DNA from 4 places in the Providencia xihuensis genome. Region 1 is predicted to be linked to each of the others. Evidence: predicted binding sites of a transcription regulator. Region 1 holds the regulator's gene; each other region holds the start of a gene.

What was found. The regulator PurR, encoded in region 1, represses purine synthesis genes. The targets are predictions, from matches to a motif close to CANGCAAACGTTTGCNTG.
Region 2: a site for PurR is predicted at 2,709-2,726, ahead of serA (phosphoglycerate dehydrogenase). Genes of this name have one in related genera too.
Region 3: a site for PurR is predicted at 1,411-1,428, ahead of purE (5-(carboxyamino)imidazole ribonucleotide mutase). Genes of this name have one in related genera too.
Region 4: a site for PurR is predicted at 2,171-2,188, ahead of purL (phosphoribosylformylglycinamidine synthase). Genes of this name have one in related genera too.

Annotation. Positions count from the first base shown of each region.
Region 1 covers NZ_CP169565.1:2,684,550-2,688,379, reverse strand. The annotation lists gene punC (purine nucleoside transporter PunC) at 1-899, opposite strand, end outside; gene punR (DNA-binding transcriptional activator PunR) at 1,023-1,934, shown strand; gene purR (HTH-type transcriptional repressor PurR) at 1,935-2,960, opposite strand; gene sodB (superoxide dismutase [Fe]) at 3,394-3,830, opposite strand, start outside.
Region 2 covers NZ_CP169565.1:1,536,777-1,540,606, reverse strand. The annotation lists gene zapA (cell division protein ZapA) at 1-233, shown strand, start outside; RNA gene ssrS (6S RNA) at 345-526, shown strand; gene ACE2AL_RS06730 (5-formyltetrahydrofolate cyclo-ligase) at 659-1,249, shown strand; gene serA (phosphoglycerate dehydrogenase) at 1,296-2,546, opposite strand; gene rpiA (ribose-5-phosphate isomerase RpiA) at 3,029-3,691, opposite strand.
Region 3 covers NZ_CP169565.1:1,253,924-1,257,753, forward strand. The annotation lists gene purK (5-(carboxyamino)imidazole ribonucleotide synthase) at 1-815, opposite strand, end outside; gene purE (5-(carboxyamino)imidazole ribonucleotide mutase) at 815-1,330, opposite strand; gene lpxH (UDP-2,3-diacylglucosamine diphosphatase) at 1,480-2,205, opposite strand; gene ppiB (peptidylprolyl isomerase B) at 2,216-2,710, opposite strand; gene cysS (cysteine--tRNA ligase) at 2,979-3,830, shown strand, end outside.
Region 4 covers NZ_CP169565.1:1,692,359-1,696,188, forward strand. The annotation lists gene tadA (tRNA adenosine(34) deaminase TadA) at 1-301, shown strand, start outside; gene mltF (membrane-bound lytic murein transglycosylase MltF) at 331-1,998, opposite strand; gene purL (phosphoribosylformylglycinamidine synthase) at 2,272-3,830, shown strand, end outside.

The sequences.
Region 1 (3,830 bases):
TAGATAGCCATGATGAATAATATAGACATGCTAACTGCATAACCAATTAAGAGTAGTGGGAATAAGATTTCAGCACGCACCTTGGCCAAAACAAGGCGACAACCATAGCCACCAACAATGAAAGCAAGTGTTTGGGGGATATAGCTCAATCCAATATCCGCTGGGTTAAAGCCCATATTACGTAGGATAAAGGGGGAGCCAGTTAACCAAGCAAAAAAGCCTGCACTGCAAGAGGCATAGACTAAGACGTTGCCACTAAAAATGGGAGAGCTCAGTAACTTACCAAATGAGATTTTGGTTTGAGGCTGGTTTTCATCTTCGTGTTTTTTTACAGAAATATTTTTGAGGAAAAATGTCGGTAAGAGTAATAAAACACCGACAGCCATTAAGATTAAAAAGATAGCTTCCCAAGTTTGGTGTTCAAGCACCCATGCACCTAATAACGGCGCAAGCGCAGGGGAGAGCGCGACTAATGGCATGATAGATGCGAAAACTTTTTGTGTGCTTGCTTCATCATAACGGTCGATAACAAGGGCTTGCCATAAAACGGCGGCGGAGCACACACCAACGGCTTGTAAAAAACGCAAGGTTAATAATTGTGTTGCTGTCGTGGCCCAAAAAATCGCTAAACTGCTCACAATAAAGATAGTAAGACCAACGATGAGCACAGGCTTGCGGCCAAGTTTATCTGAAAGTGGGCCCCAAAGTAGCTGAGCAAACGCGAAGCCTGCTAAAAAGATACTGAGAGAAGCACTGATAGCCCCTTCTGTTGTGCGCAAAGAGGTCTGCATTGCACCAAAAGCAGGCAGGTACATATCAATGGCTAAAAACCCCAACATGCTTAATCCTGCAAGGTACAGCATAAATCCAGGGGAATTTTTTTTCACAGTCGTCGTCATAATGATTTACTTATCTGATATTTAAAAAAATGTTAACGGTGATGACATTGTATAGGCTATTTTTTTGTCTTGTGAAACGGTAATATTTGGATCTTGCTATCAAAATATTTGAAAGGAGAGACTATGTGGTCAGCTCATGCACTTGAAGTAATTGATGCCGTTGCAAGAACGGGGAGTTTCAGTGGTGCCGCAGATGAGTTACACCGCGTACCTTCAGCAATCAGCTATACCGTCAAACAAGTTGAAGAATGGTTAGCCGTTCCCTTGTTTGAACGTCGACACCGGGACGTCATTTTAACCGAAGCAGGGCTGATTTTTATTAAAGAAAGCCGTTCTGTTATCAAAAAAATGACAGAGACACGTCATCAATGCCAACAAGCGGCTAATGGTTGGCGTGGGCAGTTCAGCATTGCAGTTGACTGCATCGTTAAACCACAGCGGACTGAGCAACTTATTCTCGATTTTTATCGCCATTTCCCTGACATTGAATTGTATATACACCCAGAAGTATTTAATGGTGTTTGGGATGCCTTAGCGGATGGCCGCGTGGATGTGGCGATTGGTGCCACCCGAGCTTCACCGATTGGCGAACGTTACAGCTTTCGTGATATGGGGTTTATGTCGTGGATGTGTGTCGCAAGCCCTGAACATCCATTAGCAAAAATAGAACATAGCCTAACAGACGATGAAATGCGTGCATATCCAAGTTTGTGCTTAGAAGATACTTCTCGAAGTTTACCTAAACGAGATACTTGGGCGCTGGATAACCAACGGCGTTTAGTGGTTCCCTATTGGGAAAATGGCTTAGCTTGTTTGACAAATGGCCTTTGTGTGGGGATGGTGCCCGAACATCGAGCAGCTCCTTTATGCGCAGAAGGTAAACTGGTGGAATTGACATTAGCACAGCCATTTCCACCCAGCCCATGTTGTTTAACATGGGTAGAAAAAAACACCTCTCCCGCACTGAGCTGGTTATTAGATTATCTTGGCGATAATGAAACGCTCAACGCAGAATGGTTATCAACATCATATTGATTATCGACGATAGTCAATAAATGGTCCATCAGCAACTGAACGACGCTCAACAAGACGAGGATGAACTTCGATAGTTTGAGCGTCTTCGCGCTTATTCACTATACGGTCTAATAACATAGCGAACGCCATTTGCCCTAAACGCTCTTTAGGTTGGTGGATAGTAGTCAATGCAGGCGTAAAATAGCGCGCATTGCGCACATTGTCGTAACCGATGATTGAGATATCCTGTGGAACGCGCAAGCCCATTTCATCTGCCGCACAAATCGCCCCCATTGCCATGATATCACCACCACAGAAAACGGCGGTAGGGCGCTGTTTATGGCTCAAAATCTGCATCATCGCTTTATAGCCAGACTCAGGTTCAAAATCCCCTTGGACAATCCATTCGTCTTTTAAGGTCACTTTGGCTTCTTCCATTGCTTTTTGGAAGCCAGTCAGACGCCCAATCCCAGTATTCCGCTCAAGGGAGCCTGGGATCACACCAATATCACGATGTCCTCTATCAATGAGATAACGTCCTGCGAGATAGCCCCCATGGAATGAATTATCGATGATGCTATCGGTAAAATCCCCTCTCGATGTGCCCCAATCCATTACCACCATCGGAATATTGCGATAATCTTCGAGCATGCCAATGAGTGTATCAGGATATTCAGAACACATTACCAGCAGGCCATCGACACGTTTTTGTGCAAGCATTTGCAAGTAGGCTTTTTGTTTACCCAAATTATTATGAGAGTTACAGAGGATCAGTGTGTAGCCTTTTTCATAACAGCTGTTTTCAACGGATTCGATAACTTCAGCAAAATAAGGCGCCTCACTCGACGTCGCTAACAAACCAATTGATTTCGTGTGATTCACTTTTAAACTACGGGCAACCGCACTAGGTGAATAATTGAGCGCTTTGATGGCAGCCCAAACCGCAGCCTTGGTGTCATCAGCCACAAAGCGCGTTTTATTAATAACATGGGATACGGTGGTGGTAGAGACGCCAGCGCGTTTCGCCACATCTTTAATCGTTGCCATGGGGGAATAAAACTCCTGACCAACTATAGGTCTCTCTAAGAATTCTAGTTAAAAAATTACCTGCATATTGATGCATAGATCCTTCGCTGGCAATAATTTAGCGATTTGTTGTCGATTTTGTCTGATCTAGCGCAAAAACGAAAGAAATAATTGATGTTATAACATGTGATATAGACACTGGTTTCGCTTTTTTGGATGTGTATACTTAATAACCTTATAGTTTGAGTGGTTATTGTTAATTCAATTTTGTTAGGATGAGAGGAACTCATGGATACAGATGTTAAATATGGATTACTAGCTGCGCTGGGTTCATTAGCAATGATTATTTTTATTGCTGCACATATCTTCTAATTTGTGTTTCATCTTCATTGGGTGAATGCATAAGGGCGAGTTTTAACTCGCCCTTAATCGATCTAGAATAACTGTTTAATAATTAAGCTAAATTTTCTTCTACAAATTTCCAGTTAACTAGTGCCCAGAAATTTTCTAAATATTTAGGGCGTGCATTACGGTAATCAATATAATAAGCGTGTTCCCAAATATCTACTGTTAACACAGGTTTATCATCACCAGAGATTGGTGTTGCTGCGTTAGATGTGTTAACAATAGCTAAATTACCATCGGCTTTTTTCACTAACCAAGTCCAGCCAGCCCCAAAGTTTTTGGTTGCTGCATCCGTAAATTGTGCTTTAAACTCGGCGAAAGAACCAAAGGTTTTATTGATAGCGTCTGCAACTTTCCCCGTTGGTTCGCCACCTGCATTTGGTGCTAAGCAGTGCCAATAGAAGGTATGGTTCCAAACCTGAGCCGCATTGTTAAATACCCCAGCTTCAGAAGTCTTAATGATTTCTTCTAACGATTTACCTTCAA
Region 2 (3,830 bases), 1.1 Mb from region 1:
AATTAGAACAACGCTTGCAAAATCTGAAAGATAAAAGCGGTGTTACCAATATGGAACAACTTATTTTTATCGTAGCATTGAACGTCTGTCACGAATTAGCACAAGAAAAGACAAAAACGCGTGATTATGCTTATAATATGGAAGAGAAGATAAAAATGTTGCAACATACGATTGAACAAGCCTTGCACGATCAGGTGAAAATCACTGAGAGGCAAGTATTGCCCTTAGAGTAAATCTGCTTATTAATCAGACACTAGTAAAAAAAAATATACAAAATTAGGGTTGCATTTTAAATCTAGTTTCGTACAATGAAATCACTGAGTAACGATAAGTTCTCAAACCAAATTTCTCTGAGATGCGCGTGAGTGGGCGAGTCCCCTGAGCCGATATTTCAACTAAAAAGAATGCGGTTATTGCGCTGGTGAGCATGCCTGATTCGTTCAGGAAGCCTAAAGGTTGCTAAACTGCGTTCACCTTGAACCAAGGGTTCAAGGGTTACAGCCTACAACGGCATCTTGGAGACCCTCAATTTTTTCTGTTGTACTTTCAATTGCTTAATCCCTCAAGCCCAATTTATTAACCTGCACTATTTCTGACCTTACGATATACTATTTTGAATATTGCTATTTCCTATCGCCGTTCACAGTAGGTTATTGATATGCAAGACACACTTTCTACCCAGCGCCAACAAATTCGCCAAACCATTCGTCAAGCTCGCCGTCAGTTAACCCCTGAGCAGCAAAAAATTGCGGCTGAACAAGCTAAACTCAATGCGTTGCAGCACCCTAAAATTGCACAAGCAAAAAATATCGCCCTGTTTTTATCGTTTGATGGTGAAATTAATACCCAACCGCTTATTGATGCCTTATGGCAACAAAATAAACAGATTTACTTACCTGTTTTACACCCTTTTAGTGCCCACCATTTGCTATTTCTTCACTATCACCCAGATTCACAGCTAGTGAAAAATCGCTTTAATATTGCGGAGCCGCCATTAGATGTGCGTGATGTTTTACCACCCGAGCAACTTGATGTGATGTTAATTCCGCTAGTGGCCTTTGATAGCCAAGGACAACGCTTAGGAATGGGTGGCGGTTTTTACGATAGAACGTTAGCGAATTGGCAGAAAAGTGGTTTTTACCCCATCGGTCTGGCCCATGATTGCCAACATGTTGAACAGTTGCCTGTTGCTCATTGGGATATTCCATTACCTGAAATTATTACCCCGAAAAAAATATGGCGCTGGTAATCAATACCTGCGCCATCGCATTAGAAATAAAACGGGTTATACGAAATTAGAATAACAGACGTGCACGAATAGTGCCTGGTAAGTCTTTCAGTTTTTGTAACGCTTCATCTGTTTGATTTGGTGTTTGCATCAATACGTCAATAACGACGTAACCAACATTGCCAGATGTCCGCAAATACTGACCCACCACGTTAATGTTACTTTCAGTAAACACTTGGTTAATGCTATTCAAGATACCAGGGCGGTTTTCATGGATATGCAAGAAACGGTTAGTATCTTCAGTATGCACTGGCAGAGAAACTTCTGGGAAGTTAACCGCAGAGAGCGTTGAACCGTTATCTGAGTATTTCGCCAGCTTACTTGCGACTTCTAATCCAATATTTTCTTGCGCTTCTTCTGTAGAGCCCCCGATGTGAGGGGTTAAGATCACATTATCGAATTTAATCAGTTCAGAAATAAATGGATCATTCGGGTCATTATTTGCCGCAGGCTCACTTGGGAATACATCAACTGCTGCACCTGATAAATGCTTACTTTCCAGCGCAGCTGCCAATGCAGGAATATCCACCACAGTACCACGTGACGCATTAATAAAGATTGAACCTGGTTTCATGCGGTCAAACTGTTCTTTAGCAAACATGTTTTTCGTGCTAGCTGTTTCTGGGACATGGAGGCTGACGACATCACTCATATTGAGTAACTCAGTCAAAGAACGCACTTGTGTTGCATTTCCTAAAGGCAATTTATTTTCAATATCATAGAAGAAAACATTCATACCAATACCTTCAGCCAAGATCCCCAGCTGGGTACCGATATGGCCGTATCCAACGATACCAAGACGCTTACCACGTGCTTCAAAACAGCCTTTTGCTTGTTTTTCCCAAATGCCACGGTGTGCTTGCATATTCGCTTCAGGAATACGACGTAACAGCAGTAATAGTTGACCTAATACCATCTCAGCAACGGAACGGGTATTTGAGAATGGTGCATTAAAGACAGGGATACCGCGTTTTGCCGCAGCGTCCAAATCCACTTGGTTGGTTCCGATACAGAAACAACCCACCGCCACTAATTTTTCAGCAGCGGCGAAAATCTCTTCAGATAAATGAGTGCGGGAACGGATACCGACAAAGCGCGCATCTTTGATCGCTTCTTTTAATTCTTCATCAGATAATGCGCTTTTATGGTATTCAATATTGGTATAACCCGCCGCTTTTAGGTTATCAACAGCGCTCTGGTGAACACCTTCTAGCAGTAAAAATTTTATTTTGTCTTTATGCAAAGATACCTTGACCATTTCCCTACCCTATCGTGAACGTTTTAAATTTGTGACAGATGAATTTGCTTGTTTGACTCATGGTTTTGCTCAACATAATTCAAGGCATATCCATACCAGCACATTCATCTACCTTGAAATCTGAAAAGAGTATACCAACATAGCAAAATTCCGCGCAGTATCAATACAACCGTTTGCTTAAGAGGTGCTAAAAAGCGCGAAGAAAAAGAAGTTAAATGGTAGAAAATCAGGAGCAGTAACACAAAATAAGGATTTTTCCTGCACAATACATATTAGTGTGAGATATATCACCAAAATCGCGGAATAATAAAAATAATGAAATAAATTTCAAATTAATGATATTTATAAAACTGGTCAATTGTTTTCCTATCTACCCACTAACTAAATACGTTAATTCCTTTTTTACCTTATAAAAAAGCCAGCAACTAAACAGTTTGCTGGCCTATAAATTAGGTCAATTAATTCACCAAAATAATTAGCGATTATAATTTGATCGTTTTAACACCTTCATCTGTTGTTCCCATCAGGACAACATCAGCACCGCGATTAGCAAATAAACCAACAGTGACAACGCCCGCAATACCATTAATGGTATTTTCTAACGCGACAGGATCAACAATGCTTAAATTGTGAACATCTAAGATCACATTGCCGTTATCAGTGATCACATTTTGACGGTATTCTGGTGTACCGCCCAGTTTAACCAATTCACGTGCCACATAACTACGTGCCATTGGGATAACTTCAACAGGCAGAGGGAACTTACCTAATACATCAACCAGTTTTGATTGGTCAACAATACACACAAAGGTTTTCGCGATCGCAGAAACGATTTTTTCACGTGTTAACGCAGCACCACCGCCCTTGATCATGTTCATATGGTGATCGACTTCATCCGCACCATCAACGTAAACATCTAATGAATCCACTTCATTGCAATCAAAAACAGGAATACCTAATGATTTAAGTTTTTGAGTAGACGCTTCAGAGCTAGAAACAGCGCCTTCAATTTGCCCTTTCATTGTCGCTAAAGCATCAATAAAGTGCGATGCAGTAGACCCTGTACCTACACCGACAATTGTGCCTGGTTTGACGTATTCTAGTGCTGCCCAACCCACCGCTTTTTTTAATTCATCCTGCGTCATGCTCATGCCTTTTGCTATTTAATTGAGACGTAATTGTGAATGAGTATATACCGAACCGAAAATAAGTTGCAGTGTTGTTCGCTGCATTTGTGCGTTACTTCTTGCGATTTGTCGGAAGCTCGCAATAATTGCAGGTGTT
Region 3 (3,830 bases), 1.4 Mb from region 1:
GGCATTGGTAGATTCAATATGGCACGCAAATGTAACTCAAATTGGCTGATTGATGCACCGTTTTGGGTCCAATGTCCGCTGTTATGTACGCGAGGGGCAATTTCGTTGATCAGCAGTTTATCGCCCACAACAAAGCATTCCATCGCCATCACACCAATATAGCCGAGCTCATCCATTACAGCGCTTAACATCGCTTGCGCTTGATCTTGCTGAGGATTGGTGGATTTCGGAAAAGCGACACTGGTGCGCAGGATACCTTCTTGGTGTAGATTGTGGGTGATAGGGTAAAAAACTGACTCCCCAGCAGCATTACGAGCACCAATCACCGAGACTTCAGCATCAAAAGGGATGCCTTGCTCTACAATGCACTCACCGTAAACTTCAGCGGGTAAACTGAGTTCGTCACCTGGGCGTACACGCCATTGGCCGCGCCCGTCATAGCCGCCTGTTCGGCGTTTGACTATCAGAAAATCACCCAGTGAGGCAAACAATTCAGGCCATTGCTCCGGGGATTCGAGCAGTACCCAAGGGGCGGTTGACAAATGTAAGCTATCAAACAGGCTTTTTTGTGGGAAGCGGTCAGCTAAACGCGGGAAAATATCGCGGTTAATAAAGGCATTGTGCCTAGCTAACTCTTTAGTCAAAGGCGTTTCAGGCCAACGCTCGATTTCAGCGGTGATCACGCTTTGTTGATAAGGAACTGCTTCAGGCTCTGCATCCAATCCGACAGGGAAAACGGCGATACCTAATGGTTCGCCAGCTTGGCGCAGCATGCGACCCAGTTGACCGTTGCCCAGTACGCAAACGGGTTTCATTACGCATCCCTCGGGTCTGGGTTATTGAGTACGTCGTTAGTTTGTATTTCACGCCAAGTGGATAAGCGATTAAAAACAGCGGTATCTGCAATGGCTAATACTTGCGCTGCTAACAGCGCGGCATTTGCTGCACCAGCTTTGCCAATGGCAAGCGTACCCACTGGGATGCCTTTTGGCATCTGAACGATGGAATATAAGCTATCAACACCACTGAGTGCCGCGCTTTGTACAGGAACACCAAAAACAGGCACTAAGGTTTTGGCCGCTATCATACCTGGTAGGTGGGCTGCACCACCTGCACCTGCAATGATCACATCAAAACCATTTTCTTTGGCGGTTTCGGCAAACGAAAACAGTTTATCGGGTGTACGGTGTGCAGAAACAATTTCGACGTGAAAAGGAATTTGGAGTTCGGTTAATACATCAGCAGCGTGCTGCATGGTCGTCCAATCACTTTTCGAACCCATAACAATGGCGATTTTTGCCGCAGATTGAGCAGAAGCTTGGGCAGTCATTTGGTGCTTTCCTGTATTGAAAAAAACGTCACCCGAAGGTGGAGAATTGAATTGAGTCGATCATATCATGACAAAGCAGCAAGGAAAACGTTTGCGTGATTAATAAGTAAGCAAACAGTCGCGTTTACGAGCAAGAACTTTCATGGGTATTATTCAAAGGGAAAGAAAATCAGTTCAATACCGTGTTCATTAATCACAAAGGCTGAGCCTTCATGATGCCATGCACCTAATACACCTCGGAAATGTAGCCTGCCATCAATATTGATTTCATGAATGGCTGGGCGGTGGGTATGGCCATGAATCATCCACTGCGCTTGGTGTCTTTGTAGCGCATTAACAACCGCTTGTGGATTAACATCCATGATAGACTCGGTTTTCATGCTACTGGCGTACTGGCTATTTTTACGCATTTTCTGTGCTATTCGGCGGCGAATAAACAGAGGGAGCGTGAGAAAAATACGTTGTATCCAAGGAGTGTGAACTTTTTTACGGTAGTTTTGATAAGCCATATCATCAGTGCATAAGGTATCACCGTGTAGAATTAAAATGCGCTTATCATAAATATCGAGAACAGTTTCTTGGGGTAAAATCGTCATTCCACACTGCTTGGCATAGCGTTTACCAATTAAAAAATCACGGTTGCCATGTATAAAGTAACAAGGAATACCTTTGGCTGTGAGTTGTTTTAGCTCGTTCGCAACGCGCTGATGAAGCGGGTTATCATCATCATCGCCCACCCAATAATTGAAAAAATCACCGAGGATATACAGGCTATCGGCGTGGATGGCTCGTTGTTGAATAAAATTGATAAAACCGGCGGTGATCGCCGGTTCATCTTCACTCAAATGCAGATCTGCAATGATGTAAGTAGACATAGAGACAGGATTACTCGCTGACAGTCACTTTTTCGATCACCACATCTTCACGAGGAACGTCTTGGTGGAAACCGCTACGGCCAGTTGAAACGCCTTTGATTTTATCAACCACGTCCATACCTTCAACAACTTCAGCAAATACGCAGTAACCCCAACCATCTGGGCGCTCTGAACGGAAGTTTAAGAAGTCATTATCAACGACGTTGATAAAGAATTGTGCAGTAGCAGAGTGTGGGTCGTTAGTACGAGCCATTGCTAGTGTGCCACGGGTATTTTTTACACCGTTGTTTGCTTCGTTTTTAATAGGCGCTTTCGTGTTTTTTTGTTCCATGCCTGGCTCAAAACCACCGCCTTGGATCATGAAGCCGTTAATAACACGGTGGAAAATGGTATTATTGTAGAAACCTTCACGGCAGTAAGTTAAAAAGTTTTCGACTGTGACTGGCGCTTTATCGTCAAATGTTTTGATAACAATGTCGCCGTGATTGGTATGAAATGTAACCATAATAGCTATCCTGAATAATTGTTTTTTGTGCGCTATCTTGCGAAAGCGTTGAGATCTGCACGTTTATATCACAGATAAAACCTGACTTGAAGCGACAGTGCGTTTTGCAGGTGGTTTATAGCATAATAGGTGTGTATTAAATGCCTATTGAATCCAACAATAAAAGGCAGGGTAAACCCTTGCATTCTTAAGGTGATCGGGGTTCAATAACATGGTATTTTACCGATAGAAATCGATAATCATTTTTCACTTACATGGAAAAGTCCAGATGCTACAAATTTTTAATACACTAAGTCGTCAAAAAGAAGAGTTTAAGCCCATCCACGCAGGAAAGATTGGGATGTATGTGTGTGGCATCACTATCTACGACTTGTGTCATATCGGCCATGGCCGGACATTTGTGGCATTTGATGCAATTAGCCGCTATTTGCGCTATTTGGGCTATGATTTGAATTATGTCCGTAACGTCACGGATATTGATGACAAAATCATTAAACGTGCCGCGGAAAATAAGGAAAGTGTTGAAGAACTCACCACTCGCATGTTAGCGGAAATGCACAAAGATTTCGATGCGTTGAATATTCTTCGCCCTGATAGCGAGCCACGTGCAACGCGGCATATCAGCGAAATTATTGAGCTGACTGAAAGCTTAATTGAACGTGGTCATGCTTACGTGGCAGATAACGGCGATGTGATGTTCGAAGTGAAAACTGACCCAAATTACGGCTTGCTATCTCGCCAAGATTTAGAACAACTTCAAGCGGGTGCGCGTGTTGAAGTGGCGGATGTTAAACGCAATCCAATGGACTTCGTGCTTTGGAAAATGTCCAAAGAAGGTGAGCCAAGCTGGGAGTCACCTTGGGGTTTAGGTCGTCCAGGCTGGCACATTGAATGTTCGGCGATGAACAGCAAAACATTGGGTAATCATTTTGATATTCATGGCGGCGGCTCAGATTTAATGTTCCCGCATCATGAAAATGAGATTGCTCAATCCACTTGTGCGCATGATGGCCCGTATGTGAACTATTGGATGCACTCAGGCATGGTCATGGTAGACAGAGAGAAAATGTCGAAGTCTCTCAATAACTTCTTCACCATTCGTGATGTGCTTGAGTATTAC
Region 4 (3,830 bases), 990 kb from region 1:
AGCAGGGCAAACACTGAGTAATTATCGTCTGCTTGATACCACGTTATACGTTACTTTAGAGCCTTGCATAATGTGTGCAGGCGCGATGATCCATAGCCGTATTAGGCGCGTTGTTTATGGTGCGAAAGATTTTAAAACAGGCGCCTGTGGTTCTTATATCAACATCATGGAGCAAGCAGGGCTAAACCATTATGTGGAAGTCACGGGGGGAATTTTAGCAGAAGAATGCTCCTCGATGCTGAGTGCTTTTTTTAAAATGCGTAGAACACAGAAAAAAGAACAAAAGCGCCAACAGAATTAACGCTTTGTGAATTGATGCAAAAAATCTGATTAAGGTGTTGAATTAGGTGTTTTAAGAGGGGAAATGAACATAGGGCTTTGTTCTGATTCAGTTTCTTTGAGTTCAGGATGCAATGAAATGAGGTATTGGCCGAGTGATGTTTTCGTGTTTTCATTGCTATCTTGAGACAGCTTTGATGAGTTCAATCCCCCTAAATAGGGAATATGATTATTGTCAGGGATTGGTGATTGGTTTTCAACAGTTTTAGCCTCTTTCGTTTTTAAGTTCTCAGGCAAAATTAAATAGGTTAAAGACTGTTGGGCAATATCCAAAGCATGCTGCTTACGCTCTTGTGTTTGAAGGTATCCCACTAAGCTTTGATGGTATCGGCGGATATTTTCTACATAACGATAAGCTTCATGCCCACGTGCATAACCATAAGTGAGCTGTGAGTAATATTTCTTCTGGGTTAACAGTGGAAGCCGTGCTTTAACATCAAGCCACCTGTCTGGGTCACCACCAAGCATCTGAGTTAATTTTCGTACATCCAACATATGCCCATAGCCCATATTATAAGCAGAAAGTGCAAACCAAATACGGTCATCTTCCGCAATAGTTTCTGGTAACCTTTCCATTATATAAGCAATATAGGCTGCGCCACCTTTAATGCTTTCTTCTGCATCTAATCTGTCTGAGATACCCATCGTCGCAGCCGTAGGTTTAGTTAACATCATTAAACCACGTACACCTGTTGGCGAAGTCGCAAGGGGGTCCCAATGAGACTCTTGCCACGCAATTGCGGCGAGGAGTTTCCAATCAATCACTTCAGCGTATTTTTCAAATAATGGTTGATATTCAGGTAGTTTATTATCGATTGCTTTAATAAATGCCATCGTATCGAAATAATCGAACGATTCCACATGGCTAAAATATTTCTCATTCAAGCGAGCCAAAAGCTCCGTTTCGTTGCCTTGGTTGAAAAAATCAAGTAGGGCAGCATCTAAACTATTTTCTTCACCACGTCGCATATACCAGGTGACAGCATGATCATCGAGTAAATCAAAGGCGACGGCTATCTGTGGGTGAATGCGCTGTTGTAATGCAACGGCGATAGAGTCTTCTAGGGTATAGTCGATTTCACCATCAGCAAGCATTTCAAGGATCTGATTTGTATTGTATTTAGAGGTCTCTTCCCATTTTAAGTTTGGGTATTCTTTGGCAAGCTCTTTTAAGGTGCTTGCATGGGCTGTGCCAGAAGTGACAAGCAGTTTACCATTGATATCATTAAACGATTTAGGACGTGTTGAACCTTTACGATAGACCAATTGCTGAGTCACCGTCAGGTAGCTTGGGCCAGTTTTGGTCTTAGTTAATCGGTCTTTATTGTAGAGTAGCCCAGCAACAGCGATATCAGCATCACCATTTTCGAGGTCGACAAAAATCTGCTCGAATGTCGGGCGGATAGTAATTTTAAGTTTGACTCCTAGGTACGAAGCAAAGCCTTGAGCAAGCTCGTAGTCAAAACCACGAAGCTGTTTTTGCTCATCTATATAGATAAGTGGCGAGCTGACGGCACTAATACGTAATTCACCTTGTGACAGTATTTTATTAATTTGTGAATCTTGCGTATTGGGCCAGCGGATATTAAAGCCGATGACCATTGAAGCCAGTAGCGCGATAACCACGATGATTAAGTAGTTAACTTTTAAGTTATTCAAATAATAATTTCTCGTGCAGTCACTGGTGTTGTGTGGTGTCTAAAAAAGAGTATGGCTAAGTAATGGTTATAATTCCAGTGGTTGGGTATTTTGCTCAACAATTATGATCGGTGCAACCTATATTATCGTATTTAGCACATAATAATATTTAACTAATCGCTTTATTTTTAATCACGCAAACGGTTTCGTATTGATGAACATTGCTCTATAATGGGCTCCAGTTTCCCTGCTTTCATGTTCAGGGCTGGCGTTTAAAAGAGAGAAATTAAGACTATGGAAATTTTGCGTGGTTCACCTGCTCTATCAGCATTTCGTATTACCCGCCTTTTGGCGTTGTTTGCAGAAAAACAACTACCTGTAACAGATATCTATGCTGAATATATGCACTTTGCTGATTTATCAGCGCCGTTAAGTGATAGTGAGCAAGGCAAACTGAGCAGTTTGTTAAAATATGGTCCTTCCCTAACTGAGCACGACCCATTTGGTAAATTGATTTTAGTTACTCCACGCCCAGGTACAATTTCTCCTTGGTCATCTAAAGCAACGGATATTGCTCACAACTGTGGTCTTACCCAAGTTAAACGCATTGAACGCGGTATTGCCTACTACGTTCAGGGAAATGCATTAACGCAAGCACAGTGGCATGAAGTGATTGCACTGTTACATGACCGTATGATGGAAACAATTTTTTCTTCTTTTGAACAAGCAGGTGCCTTGTTTGCACACCAACAACCTGCACCGATGAAAACCATCGATATTATCAAAGGTGGACGCCAAGCACTGGCAACAGCAAATACAGAAATGGGGTTAGCGTTGGCGGATGACGAAATTGATTATCTGCAAGCGGCCTTCACGGGGTTAAAACGTAACCCAACAGACGTTGAGTTGTATATGTTTGCACAAGCGAACTCAGAACATTGCCGCCATAAGATTTTTAATGCGGATTGGGTCATTGATGGCCAAGAACAGCCTAAATCGCTGTTTAAGATGATCAAAAACACGTTCGAAAAAACACCTGATCACGTGCTATCTGCTTATAAAGACAATGCTGCGGTAATGGAAGGCTCTGTCGTTGGGCGTTTCTTCCCAGAGCCAGAAGGTCGCACATATCGTTATCACCAAGAAGACACCCACATTTTAATGAAAGTGGAAACCCATAACCACCCAACGGCTATTTCACCATGGCCTGGTGCAGCAACGGGTTCTGGTGGGGAAATTCGTGATGAAGGTGCGACAGGGCGCGGGGCAAAGCCCAAAGCGGGCTTAGTGGGCTTTTCAGTGTCTAATTTACGTATCCCTGGGTTTGAACAGCCTTGGGAAGAGGATTTTGGTAAGCCAGAACGCATTGTGAACGCACTGGATATCATGATGGAAGGCCCGCTTGGAGGGGCTGCGTTCAATAACGAATTTGGTCGTCCTGCATTATTAGGCTACTTCCGCACATATGAAGAGAAAGTGAACAGCCACAATGGAGAAGAATTGCGTGGCTACCACAAGCCAATTATGTTAGCGGGTGGTATTGGTAATATTCGTGCAGATCACGTACAAAAAGGTGAGATCACCGTGGGGGCGAAATTGATCGTACTCGGTGGCCCATCAATGAATATCGGCTTAGGTGGTGGTGCGGCGTCATCGATGGCATCAGGCCAGTCAGATGCAGACTTAGATTTTGCGTCAGTTCAGCGGGATAACGCCGAAATGGAGCGACGTTGCCAAGAAGTGATCGACAGATGTTGGCAGCTTGGTGATGATAACCCAATTTTATTTATTCACGATGTGGGTGCTGGGGGGTTATCCAATGCGATGCCCGAACTCGTCAGTGATGGCGGTCG